Regions from separate parts of the Streptomyces sp. NBC_01275 genome, predicted to be linked through region 2. Evidence: riboswitches for the same ligand, from Rfam matches in the RefSeq annotation. Region 2 holds a riboswitch; the other holds the start of a gene.

Region 1 (7,607 bases), 640 kb from region 2:
GAGCTGGCGCGGCCCGCGCTGGACCATGCAGCGTGGATGACGGCTCCACCGGTACGGGTGGCTGTGCCGGCGACGCCCTGGCCGGTGTACGGGGCGGTGTACGGGACGCACGGGATGCACGGGGCTCCTGGACCGCACGGGATGCACGGGGCTCCTGGGCCGCACGGGGTGCACGACCCGGCGCAGGGACCCGGCCCTGGCCCCGGACAGGGCTACGGGTACGGCTACGGGTACGGGTACGGGTACGGGTACGGATATCCGGCGGCGCAGCACCCCAGCTACAACCCCTACCAGTCGTAGGGGATGCAGCTGGTCGTACGGACCGCTACGCCGACGCCTCCGTCAACTTCTCGAGTTCGGCCTGCGTCAGCTCCAGCTCCGCCACGCCCAGCAGCGCCGGCAGCTGCTCGACCGTACGGGCGGACGCGATCGGCGCGGCGATCGTCGGCTGGGCCGCGAGCCAGGCCAGGGCCACCGTGGCGACCTGGGTGTCGTGGGCCTGGGCGATCTCGTCCAGGGCGGTGAGGACCTTCTGGCCCCGCTCGGAGTCGAGGTGCTTGGCCGCGCCGGAGGCCCGCGGGCTCTCCACCGTCGTACCGGGCCGGTACTTGCCGGTGAGGAAGCCGGAGGCCAGCGCGTAGTACGGGACGGCGGCGAGGCCGGAGGCGGCGGCGAGGTCCTGCAGCTCGCCCTCGTAGGTGTCGCGTGAGACCAGGTTGTAGTGGGGCTGGAGGGCGACGTAGCGGGCCAGGCCCTCGCGGTCGGAGAACTCCAGGGACGCCCGCAGCCGCTCCGGGGAGATGTTGGAGGCCGCGATGTGCCGCACCTTGCCCGCCTTCACCAGGTCGTCCAGCGCGCCGACGATCTCCTCGACCGGGACCTCGGGCTTGTCGAAGTGGGTGTAGTAGAGGTCGATGCGGTCGGTGTCCAGGCGACGCAGGGATGCGTCGGCGGCGGCCTTGATGTTCGCGGCGGTCAGGCCCGGGAACTCGGGGTGCTGGCTGACCTTGGTGGCGATCACGATGTCGTCGCGGTTGCCGCGCGCCTTGATCCACTTGCCGATGACGGTCTCGGACTCACCGCCCTGATGGCCCTCGATCCACGCCGAGTAGGAGTCGGCGGTGTCGATGAAGTTGCCGCCGGCGTCCGCGTAGGCGTCGAGGACGGCGAGGGAGGCGGCCTCGTCGGCGGTCCAGCCGAAGACGTTGCCGCCGAGGGAGAGCGGGAAGACCTTGAGGTCGGAGGAGCCGAGCTGGCGAAGAGAAGTCATGCTTTGGATCAACGCCGTGCCGGAGAGGCCCATTCCGTGCACTGTACGAAGAACGTGTGAACAGCACGAGGGGACCGGCAGACGGAACCGGCAGCCCTGACGTCGGGGGGGTGTCGTCAGGGCTGCCGGGGTTCCAACGGGCGGGGGAGACCCTTACGGGTCAGGGGTTGAGGCCCTTGCTCCGCAGCCAGGACATGGGGTCGATGCCGTCGGCGCTGCCGTTCGGGTGGACCTCGAGGTGGAGGTGGGCGCCGGTGACGTTCCCGGTGGCGCCGACGCGGCCGATGACGTCGCCCGTGCCGACCTTCTGGCCGACACTGACGCTGATCGACGACTGGTGGCAGAACCACAGCTCGGTTCCGTCGTCCAGAGTCAGGATGGTGCGGTAGCCGTAGGAACCGGCCCAGCCCGCCTCGGTGACGGTCCCGCTGTGGACGGCCTTGATGAGGGTGCCCGTGGGCGCGGCGAAGTCGAGGCCGGTGTGGTACCCGGACGACCAGAGCGAGCCGGCCTGACCGAAGGTCGAGGTGATGGTGTACGAGGAGGTCGGCAGCGTGTACTGCTTGGCCAGCTCGGCCAGGCGCGCGGCCTCGGCCTTCTTCTTGGCCTCCGCTTCCGCCTTCTCCTTCGCGGCCGCGGCCTTGGCCTTGGCTTCCTTCTCGGCCTTGGCGGTCGCGGCGGCCTCTGCCTTGGCGGCGGCGACCTTGGCCTTCGCCTCGATCTGCGTCTGCTGCGACTCGGCCTGCGCCATGATCCGGCTGCGCAGCGCCTCGCCGGCGTCGGCGGCGCCGCCCTGGGCGGTGTCGTCGGACTCGGTGCCGAAGCTGCTGAGGGCGGGCGCGGGCTCCGGGGGGGCGTCGTCCTCCGTGAGAAGGCCGCCCACCGAGGGGAGGTCGGGCATGGAGATGGAGACCGGCGCCTTGCCGGTGTTGGCGCTGGCCATGCCGCCCGCGCTGACGGCGGCTATGACGCCGACGCCGAGGACGGTGGAGCTGCGGGCGAACCCGCCGCCGCGCTGCTTGGCGACGCGGTGCTTGCCGCGTACCGGGCGAACGGACTCCGCGGTGGGGTTCCATTCCTCCCAGGGGCCCTCGTCGGTGCGGTAGGTGCCGAAGCCGAAGGTCTCGGGGGAACGCTGGCCCGGCACGAACGGGGCTTCTGGGGCAGGCGGGTTGGACGCCACGCGGGCGTACTCCTTTCCTTCCGTCGCCTACCGGGTTAGCTGACGGGTTCGGAGCGGGAAGGTCTCCTACGCGCGTATACCGGCCGTTGCCACACGGCGGCTTCCGCGAGATTCACCCCAAGGTGGTGGTTCCCCGGTTCCCTTGCGGGATTCGGCAGTGCGCACGGAGCCGACTCTTGTGTCGGCTGGGACGACCGCGCTGCGTTATCGAACGTTAATAGACCTAGGGGTGGGTTTCCAAGCTGTTCCCCTTGATCAACAACATTCATGGCCTGGACTTTCAGGCCATGACCGGTGAAAAACGGGCGAGTTGACCTCACCTCGGGAACGCTTCAGCAGTCACACGCGTTTTGATGGTGACTCAGCTGTTATGCGCAGGGCGGTCGAGCGGTCACGAGGGGTGACGACATGAGGAAGGCAAACAAACCGAGGGCCGGAACCCTTTCGGATTCCGGCCCTCGGCCTTCAGTAGCGGGGACAGGATTTGAACCTGCGACCTCTGGGTTATGAGCCCAGCGAGCTACCGAGCTGCTCCACCCCGCGTCGTTGTTGACTTAACTGTATCACCCGCTCAGGTGCAGGTTCGCCACCTGCGCCCGCTCCTCGTATTCCGGGAGTACGACGACGTCGACGCCCTCGGCCGCGAGGAGCCCGGTGCCGTCCGCCTCCGTGACGAAGGTGTTGGGCTCCCGCCAGGCCGTGACGACCCGGCGCACGCCCGCGTCGAGGATGAGACGGGCGCAGGGGGTGGGGCGGGAGGAGCGGTGCGCGCAGGGCTCCAGGCTGCTGTAGACGGTGGCGCCGGGCAGCCGGGGGTCGGCGGGGTCGAGCTTGGCGAGGGCGGCCTCCTCGGCGTGCACGACCGGGTCGCCGGCCTCCCGGGAGTGGCCGCGCGCCAGCTCCGTGCCGTCGGCGGCCACGATCACCGCGCCGACGCTGAAGGCGGTCCGCGAGGGAGGACACTCGGCCGCGAGATCGCAGGCCAGGGCCAGCCAGCGGCGGTCGGCCGCGGAGGGGAGCGGGCCGGCGCCGGGGGCGGTGGGCTCGTAGCGCATGAGGACCACGTCCTCGATCCGCCGGGTCTCGGTCAGGCGCAGGCGTCCGCCCTGGTAGCCGCCCGGGCCGAAGAGGCGGGGCGCGTCCGGGTCGCCCACGAGGAGCGGGGCGAGGACGAGCTGGAGTTCGTCGGCGAGGCCCTGCTGGAGCAATTGGGTGTGGATGGTTCCGCCGCCCTCGACCATGAGCCGGCGTACGCCGCGCTCGGCGTGGAGGTGCTCGAGGAGCCGCCGCCAGTCCAGTTCGGGGCCGAGGGGGACGACATCGGCGGCGAGCCCCAGCGACCGGGCCCGGACCGCGCCCTTCTCGGTCGTGTACACGACCTTCTCGCCGCCCGTGTGCCAGAACTTCGCCGCCGGGTCGAGGTCGCCGGAGCCGCTGACGGTGACCTTCAGGGGGTACTCCGCCTTCCCGGCCGCCACCCGTACGGTGCGCCGCTCGGGGGAGTTCACCAGCAGCCGGGGGTTGTCGGCGCGGATGGTGCCGGCGCCGACGAGGATCGCGTCGACGCCGGCCCGCACCTCGTCGACCCGGTCGAAGTCGGCGGGGCTGGAGAGCAGCAGGCGCTCGGGGGAGGTGTCGTCGAGGTAGCCGTCGAGGGAGACGGCGGCGGACAGCAGGACGTACGGGTACAGGTACGGGTACGACATCGGCGCGGCTCTCCAGGAACGACGGCAGGGTCTTGGTTCAAGTTTGAAACAAACCTACACTGGGTGGCATGACGACCCGCTGGCTCACCCCCGAGGAGCAGCGCGCCTGGCGCGCGTACATCGCCGCGACGCACCTCCTGGAGGACGCGATCGACCGACAGCTCCAGCAGGACGCCGGCATGCCCCACCTGTACTACTCCATCCTCGCCAATCTCTCCGAGACGCCGGAGCGTCAGCTGCGTATGACCGACCTGGCCGAGCGGACGAAGATCACCCGCAGTCGACTGACGTACGCGGTGACGCGGCTGGAGAAGGACGGGCTGGTCCGGCGGGAGAACTGCCGGTGGGACAAGCGGGGCAGCGTCGCCGTCCTGACCGACGAGGGGATGGCCGTACTGGAACGGACCGCCCCGGGCCATGTCGAGACCGTGCGGGACTCGCTGTTCGCTCACCTGAACGAGGAGCAGGTGGGGCAGCTGGAGGAGATCTGCACGGGCATCGCTCGGGCGCTGGAGGAGGACGGGACGCGGCCGGCGGACGACGACGTGCCGTGGCGGAGGCGGTCGTCGCCGCCGTCGTCGTCCTGTTCGTGATCTGGGTCGCAATCCAGTTGCTTCAAATTTAAAACATGGGTAGGGTCTCGAAGCGAGGGCCTGCTTCAAATCTGAAGCAGATGCTCGTTTTGCTCCTTGTCGCTTGTCGCTTGTCGCTTGTCGCTTGTCGCTTGTCGCTTGTTCTTCGCTGCTTGCCTCTTGCCGTTAGTTCTCTGTTCTTCGTTCTTCGTTCTTTGTTTCACCGGACCCGGGAGACCCGCATGCCCGACACCCCCGCCGCCGCCACCCAGCGCGCCCGCGTCCGCGTACCGCTGCGCTTCCCCGACGGATACTCCGTCGACGCCGAACTCGTCACCTTCCACGGTCTGGCCGACGGCCTCGAGCATGTCGCCGTCGTCCTCGGCGAACCGGCCCCCGGCGCCGTCCCGCTGGTCCGGCTGCACTCCGAGTGCCTGACCGGGGACGTCTTCGGCTCCGCGCGCTGCGACTGCGGACCCCAGCTGCGCGAGGCGGTCGAGCGGATAGCCGAGACGGGCGGCGTCCTGCTCTACCTCCGTCAGGAGGGCCGCGGCATCGGCCTCTACAACAAGCTCGACGCGTACGCCCTCCAGGACCAGGGCCTGGACACCTACGAGGCGAACGCCGCCCTCGGGCTGCCGGAGGACGGCCGGGACTACACCGCCGCCGCCCAGATGCTGCGCGCCCTCGGCATCACCGAGCTGGACCTGCTGTCCAACAACCCCGACAAGGCGGAGCAGTTGAGGGGACTGGGCACGGACGTCCACGACCGGGTCCCGACGGGCGTCTTCACGACCCCGCACAACGTCCGCTACCTGCGCGCGAAGGTCCTGCAGACCCAGCACACGCTGCCGCTGGCGGACCTCACGGAGCTCAGCGTCAGCTGATCCGGCCCGACGGGGAGTGGCCCTGGGAGGAGTCCCGGATGGAGTCCCGGAAGGGACCGTCGAGGGCGGCCCACTGGAGCAGCATGATGGCCTTGGCGTCGGCGATCGCTCCCGTGCGGACGAGGTCGAGGGCCTCGGCGAAGGGGAGTTCGACCACGGCGATGTCCTCGCCCTCGGCCGCCACGCCCGCCGTGTCGACGCCGGGGGCCGAGGCGTCGTAGGGGGCGGCGAAGAAGCTGAGGCGTTCGGTGACCGAGCCGGGGCTCATGTACACGTCGAAGACATGCTCGACCTCGTGGACGGCGCGTCCGGTCTCCTCGGCGGCCTCACGGCGGATCGCCTCCCGTGGATCGTCCCCGTCCAGGAGACCGGCGGCGGTCTCCAGCAGCATCCCGTCGGGGTGCCCGTTGACGTACGCGGGCAGCCGGAACTGACGGGTCAGCAGGACCGTGCGCCGGTCGGGGTCGTAGAGCAGGATCGTCGCGCCGTCGCCCCGGTCGTAGGTCTCGCGCCGCTCGCGGCTCCAGTGGCCGTCGCTGTGCCGGTAGTCGAAGGTGGTGCGCCGCAGGACGGACCAGTCGCAGGCGAGCACCTCCACCTCCTGGACGCGGACGCGCGGATTGCCGGTCAGGTCGCGCCCCTGACGGTCGAGGCCGGTGCGGCCGCGGGGGTCGGGGACGTCGATGCCGGGACGGGGCGCGGTTTCGAGGTCGTCGGTCATCGGCGGCCGCCCGAAGTGTCGTGTACGTCGGCCGGTCGAGGTACGTCGGCGAGGTCGCCGTAGGTCTTCTTGCCCAGAGCGTGGGCCCGGGCGATCATGCGGTCCGCGCCCTGGGACGGGCCCCCGATGCGCAGGACCGCGTCGCAGCGGTCGAGCAGGCGTTCGGCGACGGGGTGGAAGAGTTCGTCGAAGAGCGGGTCGCCCGGGGCGGTGCTGCCGGCCGCCTCCAGCAGGGGCAGCGCGAGCGCCTCGCCGGTGACGGGCAGATGCCCGGCGCGGTACAGGGCGAGGGCGGCCTCGTTCATGGCGCGTACGTTGGCCGCGAGCTTCGCGGGGTCGTCGCCGGTGCCGGAACGGTACGGGCCGGCTACCAGGATCATCAGCGGGGACTGGGGCATGGGGTGCTCCTCACAAGGCTCACAAGGCTCACAGGGCCCGGGCCCTGACGGGGCCTTGACGGGCCTTGACCGGCCTTCACGGGGCCCTCACGGGGCCAGATGGATCTCGACGCCCGCCTCGCGCAGGGCGTCCAGGGTCGGCGGGCCGCCGGGATGGGTGACGGGGTCGGCCGCCGCGGCGTCGGTGACGAAGGCGTGCGCGGCGTCGAGGGGAGCGACCTGACTGAAGGCGCGTACGCCCAGCTTGGTCGCGTCGGCCACCGCGATCGTGCGGGCGGCCTGGGCGAGGCCCGCCTGCTTGACGGCCGCGTCGTCGAGGGAGAACTCCGACCAGCCGTGCACCGCGTGCACCCCGCCGATCGACATCACGAACACGTCGAAGGCCAGGGAGTCGAGGGTGCGCAGGGCCAACGGCCCGACGAAGGACCGCTCGCCGGGACGGGAGCGGCCGCCGACGACCAGCAGTTCGATCCCGGGCCGGTCGGCCAGCCGCACCGCCGCCTGAAGACTGAGCACGGCCACGGTCAGCGGGGCCTGCGCGGCGAGTTGCTCCGCCACGTGCACGGTGGTGGTCCCGGCGTCGAGCAGCACGCGCGACCCCGGCTCGACCAGCCCGGCGACGGCGGCCCCGAGCCGGTCCTTCGTCGCCGTCTGCCACCCCTTCCGGGCCTCGAACCCCCCGCCCTCCTCCCGAGCCCGCGCGGCAACGGCCCCACCGTGCACCCGCCGCACCAGCCCCTGCCGCTCCAGCACGTCCAGATCCCTGCGCACGGTCATCTCCGAAACCCCCAGCCGCTGCGCGAGTTCGGCGACGGAGACCCGCTCCCCGGGCGGCTGGCCCTGGACCAGCCGGAGGGTCAGGTCGAGACG
Region 2 (7,607 bases):
GGCACGTCAGGTAGTACGTCGTCGGGAAGGGCGTGCCGTCGGGCAGCCTCGGCGCGGTCTCCACGACGTCCGGCTGACCGCACGGGCAGCGGTGGGCGATCGCGCGCAGCCCGCGCGGCGGACGTCCGAGCTGCTGCTTGAAGGCCTCGACGTCGGCGTCGGTGGGCTCGGTGCGCGGAGTGGGCGGCGGAGGCGTTTCCATGGCTGTGTTCAGACTGTCTTTCTGTCGGTCAGTTCACTGATCGGGGCACAAGTTGGGGCACTGGAGAAGGCGCTGGGCCGGGGCGCTGGGCCGGGCGCCGATCGGGCCGCTGGGCGGATCAGCGGCCGGAGGCGTCGGACTTGTCGACTCCGTCCCAGACGTTCGCGTACCAGGGGCGGTCGGCCGCTCCGAGATCGGCGCGGGCCTGCTTGGCCGCGTCCGGGTCGATCACGACGTAGCCCGTCTCCCCCGGCATCACATAGTGCAGCCGCTGGCGGATCTGCTGCTCGGCGTACGCGTCGTCCTGCCAGCGCGCCTTGAGGTCGCGCAGCTGCTCGACGCGATCGCTGGCCTGCTGCTTCTCGCGCTCCAGAGCAGCGATCTCGGCGCGCTGGGAGACGTACTGGCGCATGGGGTAGGCCAGCGCCACGATGAGCGTGCACACGACGAGGGCCAGCAGCGCCGCGCGGCCGGTGAGCCGGGAGCGGCGGGCCTGACGCTTGGTCTGGGAGCGGTAGACGCGGGCCGCGGTCTGCTCCCCGAGCAGCTTGATCCTCGTCGCGGTGGAGAACCGGTCCCGGTCCTTCACGGCCATGTCCCCGCCTCCCGTTCACGCGCGTACGTCCCCGCACACGGTACGGGACCGAGTACGAGGACGTACGTACGACGCTGCCTACGCGGGCTATACGGCGGTGAGGCGCAGGCTCAGGCCTTGGCTCAGGCCTTGGCTCAGGCCTTGAAGCGGGGGAACGCGCTGCGGCCGGCGTACACCGCGGCGTCGTCGAGGATCTCCTCGATGCGCAGCAGCTGGTTGTACTTGGCGACGCGGTCCGAGCGGGCCGGGGCGCCGGTCTTGATCTGACCGCAGTTCACCGCGACGGCGAGGTCGGCGATGGTGACGTCCTCGGTCTCGCCGGAGCGGTGGGACATCATGCACTTGAAGCCGTTGCGCTGGGCCATCTCGACGGCGTCCAGGGTCTCGGTCAGCGAGCCGATCTGGTTGACCTTGACGAGCAGGGCGTTCGCGGAGCCCTCCTCGATGCCGCGGGCCAGGCGCTCGGGGTTGGTGACGAAGAGGTCGTCGCCGACGATCTGGACCTTGTCGCCGATGCGGTCGGTGATGACCTTCCAGCCGGCCCAGTCGTCCTCGTACAGCGGGTCCTCGATGGAGACGAGCGGGTACGCGGAGACGAGCTCCTCGTAGTACTCCGTCATCTCGGCGGCCGAGCGGGACTTGCCCTCGAACTCGTACTTGCCGTCCTTGTAGAACTCGGACGCGGCGACGTCGAGCGCGAGCGCGATCTGCTCGCCGGGGATGTAGCCGGCCTGCTTGATGGCCTCGACGATGAGGTCGAGGGCGGCGCGGTTGGACTCCAGGTTCGGGGCGAAGCCGCCCTCGTCGCCCAGGCCGGTGGACAGGCCCTTGGTCTTCAGCACCTTCTTGAGGGTGTGGTAGACCTCGGCGCCCCAGCGCAGGGCCTCGGAGAAGGACTCCGCGCCGATCGGGGCGATCATGAACTCCTGGATGTCCACGTTGGAGTCGGCGTGCGAGCCGCCGTTCAGGATGTTCATCATCGGAACGGGCAGCAGGTGCGCGTTCGGACCGCCGAGGTAGCGGAAGAGGGGCAGGTCGCTGGCCTCGGAGGCGGCGTGGGCCACGGCGAGCGAGACGCCGAGGATGGCGTTGGCGCCGAGGGAGCCCTTGTTGTCGGTGGCGTCCAGGTCGAACATGGCCTGGTCAATCAGACGCTGCTCGGTGGCGTCGTAGCCGACGAGCTCCGGGCCGATCTGCTCGATGACGGCGAGGACGGCCTTCTCGACACCCTTGCCGCCGTAACGGTTGGGGTCACCGTCGCGCAGCTCGATGGCCTCGAAGGCGCCCGTGGAGGCGCCGGACGGAACGGCGGCACGACCCGTGCTGCCGTCGTCGAGGCCGACCTCGACCTCGACCGTGGGGTTGCCTCGGGAGTCCAGGATTTCCCGGGCTACGACGACGTCGATGGACGGCACGAGCATCTCCTTCTTGGGATGTGACGCTGAGAGTGCGGGGCGCGCAGGCCGTGATGAGCCCTTGCTGATGCCTTGCGACTAGAGCCTAACCGCCTCGGGGGCATCGACCACCGACCGACCGCCCCGTGGACTACGTCAGACCGTACCTATTGTTTCCGGCCGGAACAAAGGGGGAGCGACGAACAGGCAAAGAAAACCCCGCTCCGGTGCGTACGGGGGAATGCGCACCGGAGCGGGGAGCCCGTGGGGACGGGGGGGTGACCCTCACGAGGTCTTCAGTGTGTCGACCTCGGCTGTGAGGGTGCTGTGGTCTCACTGGGAGCCAGGTGTCACCTGGGGCCAGGTCGCCGGCCAGAGGTCACCGGCCAGAGGTCACTTCAGGTGCAGCTGCTGGCCCGGGTAGATGAGGTCGGCGTCCTCGACGATGTCCTTGTTCAGCTGGAACAGCTTCTGCCAGCCGCCCTTGACCTTGTGCTTCTCGGCGATGGAGCTGAGGGTGTCGCCCTTGACGACCTTGTACTCGCCGTCGCCCTTCTTGACCTTCTTGCCGGTCGGCGTGCTGACCGTCTTGGACGCGGCCGGGCGGTCGGTCGAGCGGGAGGTGCTCGGCTGCTCGGTGGAGCGGGTGGTGGTGGAGCTGCCCGAGGAGCTGGAGCCGGAGGAGCTGGAGCCGGTGCCGCTGCTCGACGAGCCCGAGGAGCTGCTGCCGTTGTAGGCGGCGCCGGACAGGCCGGTGCCGCAGACCGGCCAGGCGCCCTTGCCCTGGCCCGCGAGGACCTTCTCGCCGATGGCTATCTGCTGGGACTTGCTGGCCTGGTTGGCCTGGGCGGCGTACTGGGTGCCGCCGTACGCGGCCCAGGTGGAGGCGGAGAACTGCAGGCCGCCGTAGTAGCCGTTGCCGGTGTTGATGGACCAGTTGCCGCCGGACTCGCACTGGGCGACGGCGTCCCACTCGGAGGCGGTGGCGGCGGAGGCGCTGCCGGCCGCCATCAGCGGGGCGGCGATGGCGACGCCGGTGACGCCGGCGAGCGCGGCGACACGGGTGGCCCTGGAGGGACGGCGGTGCTTGCCCTTGGCGGAAAACAGCATGGTGGATCCCCTCACCGACGCCTGCGAGGTGAGCTGTCGGGTTCGGGCCGTGTGAGTTGCCCGGCCACTCCTCCATGGCAGTCCTGCGTGGCAGTCCTGCAGTCCATGGGAGGCGTGGCTCCACCCCTAGCCGACTCCGGCAGTCGGTTCCCCGAAGGGCCTCAACCGCCGGACCCGGCGCTTACCTTGGGTCCCCCGCTCCTGCCTACGGCGCTTGACGCGACGACTGTTCCCGGATGGCCGCTGGCAGGATTCGGCGTTGCGACGGCCGGGGCTCGGGTTGCCGAGCGGTCCTGACCGTAGACACGCGATCGACGGAATATCAAAGACGATCAGGGCTTCTGAGACTCATCCCACACTTTCACCAAACCGGACATTCGGCGCGAAGCGTGACGTGAACTCCCGCTGTTTTTCTAGGGATTTCTACCCTATTCAACCCCTGTGTCAAGGGTCTGACCGGCGACGATGTCGCTCGGGTCGGCGCCGATGCGATCCCGGTTCTCGGCGTACAGCGCACGCCACCCGCCGTCGAGGTCAAGGGAGTCGGCGATGGAGGCGAGGGAGTCGCCCTCCTGGACGACATAGGTCGCGGCGGCGTGCCGACCGGTGGAGGCGGTCGCGGGACCGTCGGAGACGCCCGCCGTCGCGTCTCCGGCCGCGCTCTCGTCGGCGGTGTCGCCGCGATGGCGACCGGAGCCGGTGTCGAGAGTGTCGGCGCCGAGAGTGCCGACGTCGAGCGTGCCGGTGTCGACGAGACTCCAAGAGCCCGCATCCTGCGCCGACTTGTCCGAGTCGTCCGAGTCGCCCGCCTCGGGGGTCTTTGTGGACGAACTGCCGGAGTCCTGCGAGTCGCCCTGCCCGCCGGAAGCGTCGGAGCCGGTGGAGTCGTCCGAAGCGGAGGAGGAAGGGGACGAAGAGGACGAAGAGGACGAACTCGATGAATCACCGGACGAGTCGGATGAGTCGGATGAATCCGTCGAACCCGTCGAACCGCTGTCGGCGTCGGAGGAGCCCGAGGAACTCGATGAACCGGAAGAACCGGACGAGCCGGACAACCCCCTGGACAGGTCGGACAATCCAGAAGACGAAGAGGAGTCGGACGAGTCGCCCGCCACCCCGGTGTCCACGTTCAGCGCGCCGGACTCCTTGGTGAGCCCGGTCGTCAGCCCACAGGTGGGCCACGCGCCGACGCCCTCGTCCGCGAGCAGCTTCTGCGCCACGGCGATCTGCTGGTTACGGCTGGCGAGGTCGGGGCTCGACGCGTAGTCGAGTCCGCCGTACGTCTCCCAGTCGTCCTGGGAGAGATGCAGGCCGCCGAAGTAGCCGTCGCCCTTGTCTGCGCTCCAGGAACCCCCGGTCTCGCACTGGGCCACCTTGTCCCACACCGTGCCGTCGGCGGCGCTCGCGCCGGAGGCGGCGAGCAGCGGGATGGCGATGGCGGTGCCGGTCACTCCGGCCGCCACGAGGAGGGCCGGGGCCTGACGGGGGCGACGGTGACGACCGTTCCCGGAGAGCATGCGAGGGCCTTTCTCTGGACAGCAGTGACCGGCGCGGGGGGTGAGGCTGAGGGTCCGCGCTTGACGAGTGAACGTATCGGCAGACGATCACTTGTCACAAGTTAATGCCGCGCAGATCACGTGAAGATCACAGACTTGAGGGTCGGTCACCTTTACTCCGCCGAACGGTCACACTCCGGCTGACACACGGTCATACTCCGGCCGACGCCCGATCGGACAACGGTCGGTCGCCTGGCCGGGCAGGTCGGTCGCTCAGTCGGGCAGCGGTCGGTCACGGACCGGAGTGAACTCCACGGGCAGGGTGCGCAGTCCCCGCATGATGAGCCCGCCGCGCCATCTCAAGTCGGCCGGGTCCACGGCGAGTCGGAGATCCGGCAGGCGGGTGAGCAGGGTGGCCAGGGCGGTCTGGCCCTCCAGCCGGGCCAGGGGCGCGCCCAGGCAGTAGTGGATGCCGTGGCCGTAGCCGAGGTGCTGGTTGTCCCGGCGGGAGAGGTCGAGGGTGTCCGGGTCGGCGAAACGGGCGGGGTCCCGGTCGGCGGCGGCGAGGACGACGAGGACGGGGTCGCCGGGCGCGATGTCCTGACCGCCGACGCTGAGCGGCTCGGTGGCGAACCGCCAGGTGGCCAGCTCGACGGGACCGTCGTAGCGCAGCAGCTCCTCGACGCCGGTCTCCAGGAGGGTGCGGTCGCCGGCGTCCTCGATGAGGGAGCGCTGGAGGCGGTCGCGCTGCTCGGGGTGGGCGAGGAGGGCGTAGGTGCCGTTGCCGATCAGGTTCACGGTCGTCTCGAAGCCGGCGAACAGCAGGATGAAGGCCATGGCGGCGGCCTCGTTCTCGGTGAGGTGCTCGCCGTGGTCGGAGGCGCGGATCAGACCGGAGATGAGGTCCTCGCCGGGGGCGGGGTCGGCGGGCAGCTCCGCGCGCTTGCGGTGGATGAGCTCCAGGAGATAGCCGCGCATCTTCTTCACCGACCGCGCGACACCGCCGCGCGGGCCGCCGCCGTGCCGGATCATCATCCCCGCCCAGTCGCGGAAGTCGTCCTGGTCCTCGCGCGGGACGCCGAGGAGGTCGCAGATCGCGTAGATGGGAAGAGGGAAGGCGAAGTCGTGGATGAGGTCGGCCTCGCCCTTCGCCGCGAACTGGTCGATGAGGTGGTCGGTGAGCTCCTGTACCCGGGGCGCGAACTCGGCCACGCGGCGAGGCGTGAACGCCTTGCTGACGAGCCGTCGCAGGCGGGTGTGGTCCGGCGGGTCGATGTTCAGCAGATGCGTCGTCAACTCGGCCTTGCGCTCACCCGGGATGCCGGTCTTGCCCTTGGCGTGGGCGGGCTCGTCGTGATGCGCGGGGTTCTTGCTGAGCCGCTGGTCGGCGAGCGCCTGCTTGGCGTCCGCGTACCGCGTGACCAGCCAGGCCTCCACCCCGCTGGGCAGCGTGGTGCGGTGCACGGGCGCGTGCTCACGGAGCCAGGCGTAGGCGGGGTAGGGGTCGGTGGCGAAGTCCCAGGTGAAGAGGGTGGGGGCGGGCGGGGTGTCGGTCGGGGGGTGAGGCTGGTTGGTCACTCGTCGACGGTAGCCGGGTTCTCCCCGAGGCCCTTCTCGGCCAGGGCCTTCTTGGCGGCGGGGTGCCCCATGTCGGCGGCTTTGCGATACCAGAGGGCGGCTTCGGCGGGGTTGTTCTGCTTGTCGAGGAGGAGGGCAAGGCGGTAGGGGGCGTAGGAGTCTCCTTGGGCGTGGCCCTTCTCATACTCCTTGCGGGCCTCCTCCAGGAGCCCCGTCTTCTCCAATACGACGGCGAGGTGCGTGGCGTCCAGCGGGCCGTCGTCGCTCTGGTAGTAGTCGGCCGCGTCGTCCAGGGTCTGACGCGGCGCCCGGCTGTCGGCCAGCAGGCGAGCGGCCCGCTTGTCGCCCGCGGCGGCGGCCCGGATCAGCAGGACCTCGGCGATCTCCTCCTCGTTGCGCAGCAGGAAGTACACGGCGGCACTCCGGGCGATCGGGGCGTGCCCCTGCATCTCCGCGCCCATGTAATAACGCGACGCCTCGCTCAGATCGCCCCGCCCGAGCAGCAGGTCGCCCAGCTGGTGTGCCGCCGCCGGGTCACCGCCGCTCGCGGCCCAGCGCAGCCACTGCTCGGCCAGCGCCTGATGCGCCTCGCCGACCAGCCTCGTCGCGGGACCGTCCGGTCTCCGCGCCGCCGCCGCCCGCAGATACGGCAGCGCCTCCTCCGCCGCGCCCCGCCCCAGGAGCTGCTCGCCCACCTGTTCGGCCAGCTCCGCCTTCCCGGCGTCGACGGCCTTGCGCAGCCAGTCCAGCGCCGTGCCCTCGTTCTCGGAGAGCAGGCTCAGCATGTGCATCGCCTCGGCGTCGCCGTCCTCCGCCCTGGCCGAGAAGACGGTGTGGGCGGTCGCCCGGACATTGAGGCGGACCCCGGTGTCGTACCGCGTCCCCTCCAACGCACAGCGCCAGACGGAGAACGGGACCGCCTTCGGACGCTCCCGCCCCGCGTCGACGACCAGCGAGCCGTACGGCCGCCAGGTCTCCTCGCTCTCCCCCACCCGACGCACCGCCCCGGGCACCAGCATCCCGGTCACCCCGTGCCGCCGTTCGGCGGCCCAGTCGAGCGCCTCCTGGAACGACTCCCGCTCCGGCTGCCGCGCCGGCCCCGGAGACTCGTAACACCGGCACACCTCCTCCAGCAGCTGCCGGGGGACGTCCCCGGTGACCCCACAGCGAGCGAGGTCCGTCGCGGCCCGGACCACCAGATGTCCGTGCGGGTGACGGCTGTTGGAGAGACC

Evidence for each region. A riboswitch is a leader RNA that binds a small molecule or an ion and turns the genes downstream of it on or off. The one in region 2 is predicted to bind cyclic di-AMP.
Region 1: another riboswitch for cyclic di-AMP. It lies ahead of OG562_RS19940 (M23 family metallopeptidase); the one in region 2 lies ahead of OG562_RS17145 (transglycosylase family protein).

Annotation. Positions count from the first base shown of each region.
Region 1 is NZ_JAPEOZ010000001.1:4,556,419-4,564,025, forward strand. Features, by position in the region: gene OG562_RS19930 (PrsW family intramembrane metalloprotease) at 1-300, shown strand, start outside; gene OG562_RS19935 (aldo/keto reductase) at 326-1,270, opposite strand; gene OG562_RS19940 (M23 family metallopeptidase) at 1,431-2,453, opposite strand; cyclic di-AMP (ydaO/yuaA leader) riboswitch at 2,461-2,620, opposite strand; tRNA gene OG562_RS19945 (tRNA-Met) at 2,923-2,996, opposite strand; gene OG562_RS19950 (dihydrofolate reductase family protein) at 3,017-4,159, opposite strand; gene OG562_RS19955 (MarR family winged helix-turn-helix transcriptional regulator) at 4,228-4,752, shown strand; gene ribA (GTP cyclohydrolase II) at 4,974-5,618, shown strand; gene OG562_RS19965 (NUDIX domain-containing protein) at 5,611-6,339, opposite strand; gene OG562_RS19970 (DUF4406 domain-containing protein) at 6,336-6,737, opposite strand; gene OG562_RS19975 (DeoR/GlpR family DNA-binding transcription regulator) at 6,825-7,607, opposite strand, start outside.
Region 2 is NZ_JAPEOZ010000001.1:3,920,657-3,928,263, forward strand. Features, by position in the region: partial or broken gene OG562_RS17130 (DUF501 domain-containing protein) at 1-202, opposite strand, end outside; gene OG562_RS17135 (septum formation initiator family protein) at 321-797, opposite strand; gene eno (phosphopyruvate hydratase) at 932-2,218, opposite strand; gene OG562_RS17145 (transglycosylase family protein) at 2,585-3,301, opposite strand; cyclic di-AMP (ydaO/yuaA leader) riboswitch at 3,305-3,524, opposite strand; gene OG562_RS17150 (transglycosylase family protein) at 3,730-4,818, opposite strand; gene OG562_RS17155 (cytochrome P450) at 5,071-6,375, opposite strand; gene OG562_RS17160 (tetratricopeptide repeat protein) at 6,372-7,607, opposite strand, start outside.